Regions from separate parts of the Paenibacillus nuruki genome, predicted to be linked through region 2. Evidence: riboswitches for the same ligand, from Rfam matches in the RefSeq annotation. Region 2 holds a riboswitch; the other holds the start of a gene.
The links. Region 2 has a riboswitch for FMN ahead of RCP16_RS12275 (DMT family transporter). Riboswitches for the same ligand answer to the same signal wherever they lie in the genome.

Region 1 (3,430 bases), 1.7 Mb from region 2:
CTCACTCGTGATCGGAGCACATACCAGACCACGACCTTCAGTGACCATAAAATTGATGACTTCAGGAGTCGCACGATCAGCTAAAGCGATAAAGTCGCCTTCATTTTCCCGATCTTCATCATCAACTACAATAATCACTTTTCCTTGCTTCAGATCTTCTAATGCTTCTTCGATAGAATGTAAGTGGGTAGATGCATGATTCATTGATATAACCTCCTTTTGAACTCTCTCGCGCTTTTACTGCCAAGCGCTTGCTGTAAGATATTTTGCTTTGCAAAAATCATTTTTTATTGAACTCTTTCGCGCTTTTACTGCCAAGCGCTTACTGTAAGATATTTTGCTTTGCAAAAATCATTTTTTTATTGAACTCTTTTGCGCTTATACTGCCAAGCGCTTACATATATCCATTTTCCTGCAAAAATTGACTGGTGATTGATGGCTTTTTCTGATGGGTTGCATCATTAGCTGTATTCGATTGGTACTGTAATAAATGTTCGACATATTTACCAAGCACATCACATTCAATATTGACCATGTCGCCTGCTTTGCGGTAAGCAAGCACTGTTTCTTTAAGCGTATGAGGAATAATCGAGATTGTAAACGAAGTGCTGGTTACCGATACTACCGTTAAGCTGATTCCATCGACTGTGATTGAACCTTTGGGAATGATATAACGAAATAAATCATGATCTGTCGGTGCAATCTGGAAAATCACAGCATTCTGGTTGCTCTGTATCTGCTCAATATGCGCTGTTCCATCGACATGACCTTGTACAATATGCCCTCCAAAGCGTCCGTTGGCGATCATCGCCCGCTCTAGATTAATCGGACTGCCTGTCGTCAGTTCTTTAAGACTGGACGACCGATAAGTCTCTGGCATTACGTCTACTGTAAACATCGAACCTGCAATCGTGGTTACTGTTAAGCAGACCCCGTTACATGCTACGCTGTCTCCAATTTGAAGCCCGTCCATAATACGTGATGCGTTAATACCCAGAACCATCGTTTCACCACGTCGTCCATTTTGTCTCAGTGTTCCTATTTCTTCGATCAATCCGGTGAACATAGATAGATATCCTCCTTTCGATAAAGCTGATCTGCTCCAAGGTTATAGGTGATGATAACGTGGTAATCCACTGATATAAACATTGTCCTCTAACGTCTCTATTTCGAGTTCATCTAAAGTGACTGCTTGATTCATTTTTTCAAATCCGTCAAATGCAAAAGTGGATAATGTACCCCCGATAATTTTGGGAGCAAAAAATAAAGTGATTCGATCGATCAATCCAGCTTCAAGCATCGAACCGTTCAGCGTACCTCCACCTTCTAACAGAATCGAAGATATCTCCAGTTCGCCAAGCTTTTTCAGCGCAAAAGGAAGATCCACATACGGGCCGCTACCACAGATAATGACTGTGATTCCACGTTCTTGTAGTTCATGGATACGATCTCGATTCGCTTGATATGTTGTGACAATAATCGTAGGAGCCACTTCTGTATTTAATAGTTTGGCGGTATCAGGAATACGAAGTTGCGAGTCAATCACAATTCGAGTCGGCTGAACACCTGTCACTTCTGTACGTGTGGTCAGCTCAGGATCATCAGCCAATACTGTACCAATGCCTACCATAATGCCTTGATGACGATGACGCATCGTATGAACGATCGTACGAGCATCGCTATTGGATATCCATTTACTATCTCCTGTGCGAGAAGCCAGACGACCGTCTAACGTACTAGCTGTTTTGAGCGTTACGAAAGGTAGCCCTGTTGTAATATATTTGTTAAATGTTTCGTTCAGTCGTTCCGATCGCTTAGCCAGTACTCCTGTCACCACTTCAATCCCATGACTGCGTAACTTTTCGATACCTGAACCAGCTACCTGTGGATTCGGATCTACTGCTGCCACCACAACCCGCTTCACTTTTTCTTTGATCAGACGATCACTACAAGGAGGGGTTTTGCCATAATGACTGCATGGCTCTAATGTCACATACGCTGTTGCACCTTCTGCTTGATCTCCTGCCATATTGAGCGCATGGACTTCAGCATGTCCGGTTCCACGTTGTAAATGGGCTCCCATCCCTACAATTCTGCCGTCTTTGACGACTACGCAACCAACAACAGGATTGATATCTGTCTGCCCTTGAGCCTTTTCTGCTAAATCTAGTGCTAGTGTCATGTAAAATTCATCATTGATTACGTTCATGATTAAGGGCTCCTTCGATACAATATATCTTTCATACCGCAACATGCAATGGATCATCTATACGGTAATGATTTAACATATTCGTATCCTCATATTTAGTTACTATTCATAATTTAATAACTAAATTATAAAGGTTAAAATGATACAATGACAAGCAAAAAGCCCTGTAAACCGGAATAATATCCGAATGTTTACAGGGCTTAACATCTTCATGTATAGGAGTAAGAATGGAATGTGCTTATTTGATGGCGATCGTATGTCTGTAAATGTACAGCACAAAACTGTATATCTACTATCGGCTCAGCTTGATCCACTGATCCAATATCAACATATTTTCAATATATAGACTATCATCAGAGACCAAATAAACCTGTTATCCACAGATTATTGCTTCCTGAAAATAGTAAACTATACACTCAAATAAGTGCATCTTAATTCAGAAATCGCTATGCAAGCGACTTCTGTATCCCTCTCCCATCCAGACTATACTGTCGGCTCCGGATTCTCACCAGATCCACCGTCTATGGTTATACAACACATAGCCGGGTCACGGACTTAGAGACCTATACAAACTTGATCTCAACACCGCCGGTGGGGAATTGCGCCCCGCCCCGAAGGATAACGTATGAAATTATAATCACGATTTTGCTGTGATGCTGAAATCATATCATCGAAACAATTAAAAATCAAGAAAGCTCCATTTTCACCTTTTTTGTAGATAGTCATTATGAATATTATTCTTTTGAAAATGACTTATCGCATGACTTGTCTATTACTAATATTGTATAATAAATTGACTTTTTTATAGTTAGATAATGTATGTTGTTGCCCATTGTAAGTTCTTTATTATTCACATAGAAAGGTGCTTGATGATGCTATTTATCCACAAAAAGCTTATTCGCAAACTGACTACACCGTACATAGAAGCTAATATGCAGATCTGTTATGCCCAGTCTCAAAGTTTTGCTTCCTATTCTAGTAAAACGATATTGCTCCTAAATCACGATAAGCTAATCATTTTATTTCTTAATTTTTTCTCATCAAAAGTCATACATACTCTAGAGATTCCAGTGACTGATCTACAGGAGCAGAATTATAATACAGGCAGTTTGCTGGATGCTTTATGGTCATTTCAAAGTAACGGTCAACGTTGGCGGCTTCGAATCATCAAAAAAATCTTGCCACTCGGCACCATGCAACAAGACTTTTTAGATTTTTTGC
Region 2 (3,430 bases):
TAACATTGCTAACGGAAATATTGATGCGGCGTTAACTCTAGCGAATCAACAAGGATTTGATGCATCAGATACGAATTATGAAGCTGAAGTCGATTGGGGTTATGGTAAGCAGACGTTAAGTCTTTCTAATGATAAAAAGTCTAAAGCAACCACATCAGGAGCCACATTGCCAGCAGATAGCAAAGCATTGTCTCTACTTGTAGATAATCTTCCAGGGAAATTGAAAAAGTGGAAAGATGGATCAAGCTGGGGTGAAAAGCAGCTAAAAGTGTCTCGTGCTTATGGACCTGTAGTAGCTAGTAAATATGAAGGAACATGGAACGGAATCGATGTGGATGTTGAAATTTGGCCCATTCGCAATGCTTCAGGAACAGGTACAGAGCCAGTGATAGAGATTTCGTTCAAAACCGATGATTACAATACAGCAGCAGCAGATCGTCAACAATTAATGAACTATTTGAATCAAGAAGGTTGGTTAGTACCACAAGATTCACTCAAAACACAATTGGTATTAGATCGTTACTAAGAACATCTATTTAAAAATAGACAAAAAAAGAAGCACCCTGCGAGGTGCTTCTTTTGGTTGTTCTATTAGTATCCGCTGCGTTCCATATTGCCCATACCTGCGAATAATGCTGCACCGAAAACAAGAAAGATAACAATGTAAATAACAATAACGATTGCTGCCCATAACAGTCCTGCTTTGGCATAGTTAGCTTTGGTAGGATGAGTACCGCCACCAAAAGCCCATACAAATAACATTACTAGATTGACAATTGGAATAGCTAACAATAAAAGTGTAAGCATCCATTCTTTCACACTAATAATAGAAGCAGGTGCATCCGGTTGCGCAGGCGGGTAACCATTGTTTTGCGAATTATAATCCAAATTTTTCTACCCCTCTCAATTATGTACTGAATATTGTGGAAACATGTAAAGCATCTATGATTATACAACTGTTACAGATATGTGACAATAGAGTAATGCAAAAGAAAATAGTTATATTTTCCATTTTTATCGACAAATCTATAAATGTATAGAAACATTCGATCATGACTAGACAGAAATTATATTTGTTGTATAGTATAGTTAATTGATCGGGATTAAATGTTTTAATCTATTGTTAGCTATTTATTTGTACAAAACTATTGCAAGTTACTAAAAGTATCTTTATAATGAGATATATTGAATGTTTGATACAAGAAAGTTTTCAAATCTTGTTTTCATGGTTAAACATGAGAGTAGCTAAATTATACTAACAAACCAAAATCGAATAGAGATCTTCGGGGTAGGGTGCAATTCCCGACCGGCGGTGAACATTTTTTTACAAGTGAAAAAATGGTAGCCCGCGACTCATTTTTCGTTTTATAGAGGAATGACTGATCTGGTGAGAATCCAGAGCCGACGGTAAAGTCCGGATGGGAGAAGATCAACCGATAAGCATGCCAGTGTATTGTAAAATACAGTTGCACGTTTATTTGATCAAGCCCCCGTTTATTGTACGTTGATAACGGGGGCTTTCCGTATGAGATCTCATATTCAAATTCTAATCACGTAGGGAGTTTGAATCATGGAAAATGCAAGTTATAACATCAAAACAGCATCATCAGCTAGACAGCGTCATATTAAAAGTGGATTTTGGCTTGTTTTTGTAGGCGCCGCTTTATGGGGCGTTGATCCACTGTTCCGAATTATTTTGCTGAAAACAATGACTTCAACTCAGTTGGTATTGTTGGAGCATTTGATTGTTTTTCTAGCGGCGGCTCCGGTATTATGGGTGAACCGTGCTGAATTAAAAGGATTAAAAATGCGCCATATTGGAGCGTTATTGTTCTTATCATGGGGTGGATCAGCAATTGCTACGATTCTATTTACGATGGGATTGGCTCATGGTAACCTCAATGCCGTCTTATTATTACAGAAATTACAACCAATCTTTGCCATCGTATTAGCCCGTATTATTTTGAAAGAAGTATTACCGCGTGGATTTGGCTGGTTATTTGCTTTAGCATTAGTCGGTACGTATATTTTAACTTTCGGATTCGCGATTCCGATTGGTCATATGAGTGAATTTGTACAGGTCGGTAGTTTATTTGCTCTAGGTGCAGCTGCATTATGGGGTGGATCTACAGTTATGGGACGCTTAATGGTGGGACAGATGAAATATGAGACCGTCACATCATTGCGCTTTATTATGGCACTACCATTATTGCTTGTATTAACTTGGCATGAAGGTGCAGCTTGGAGCCTATCTGCTGATTCTGGTGGTATCGCAGCGGTATCATTGAATTTGCTAGGTCAAGCCTTATTGCCGGGCTTGCTCAGTCTATTGATGTATTATAAAGGATTATCGACCACCAAAGCTTCGGTAGCAACATTAGCAGAATTGAGCTTTCCATTAGTCGGTGTCATTATTAACTGGATCGTATTTGGACAATTATTAACATGGGCTCAATTGGTCGGATTCTTGTTAATCTGGGTAGCGTTATTCTTTATTTCCAGACGTCAACAACCATCTGATGCCAAAACAGCAGTACCTTCTGCATCATAAGCTCTGTTGTATCAAAAAGAATATGTTCATCTATCTATAAATAGTAACTTTAATATCAAAAATCCTGTCTACCCAGCGAAATTCCGCTATAGTAGACAGGATTTTTTTAATTTGTATAAGATAGCGATGTCATAAGATATTGAATATTCAGTAGCTTGTCATCTCAAGTCTGAAAGCATCCTATATTTATTGAATACGTACTAGATCGAAGAAGTCTAACTCTCCATAACCATTTCCTTTACTAAAACGAATCGTATGATTACCTGCTGTCAACGATAGACGTTGCGTTGATAATCCCCAATTTTCCCAACCTTTATTCGTAATAAAAAAGTCTGTTGCATTATTGCTATCGACAGAAAGGCGCAGAGTAGACCAATCCAGTCCATCGGTGCCATTGCCTGTACGTGCAGCTAGCATATAGGTTCCTGTTGTAGGAACATTCACAGAATATTGTACATAACTGCCTGTTGTATCAATATGACCTGCTTTGGACGATCCTGAACCATTAGGGCTTGAAGAAGCATAAGCTGCTCCGCCAAAAGTTCCTTGCTCGCCTTCATAACGGTTGCGATCTGGTTCACCTGATGGAATAGCTATCTGTACATTCGGATTCAGTGGTTGACCAAATTGAGGTGTATTGTCTGTATTCCAGCTGAATTTCTGAGTGCGAATTTCTCGGTTCCAGCCTGAATTGTTGAATTTGGCAGCATGATATACAATCCAATCTTCTTTGCCATCAGGAGAAGTGGTAAATGAAGCATGACCCGGGCCATAGACTCCATTAGCAGAAGAAAATACAGGTTGAGCACGTTTGCTCCAAGCCGAAGGGCTTAATAAATTGCTGTTTGTCTGTGCTGTAATTAAGCCTAACGCATAATC

Region 1: it holds a riboswitch for FMN, as region 2 does, so the genes downstream of both, ribD (bifunctional diaminohydroxyphosphoribosylaminopyrimidine deaminase/5-amino-6-(5-phosphoribosylamino)uracil reductase RibD) here and RCP16_RS12275 (DMT family transporter) in region 2, are expected to answer to the same signal.

The regions. Positions count from the first base shown of each region.
Region 1 covers NZ_OY725677.1:1,065,953-1,069,382, reverse strand. The annotation lists gene ribB (3,4-dihydroxy-2-butanone-4-phosphate synthase) at 1-204, opposite strand, end outside; gene ribE (riboflavin synthase) at 395-1,066, opposite strand; gene ribD (bifunctional diaminohydroxyphosphoribosylaminopyrimidine deaminase/5-amino-6-(5-phosphoribosylamino)uracil reductase RibD) at 1,109-2,209, opposite strand; FMN riboswitch at 2,672-2,832, opposite strand; gene RCP16_RS04755 (hypothetical protein) at 3,280-3,430, shown strand, end outside.
Region 2 covers NZ_OY725677.1:2,751,096-2,754,525, reverse strand. The annotation lists gene RCP16_RS12285 (hypothetical protein) at 1-526, shown strand, start outside; gene RCP16_RS12280 (hypothetical protein) at 592-888, opposite strand; FMN riboswitch at 1,276-1,434, shown strand; gene RCP16_RS12275 (DMT family transporter) at 1,571-2,551, shown strand; gene RCP16_RS12270 (family 43 glycosylhydrolase) at 2,738-3,430, opposite strand, start outside.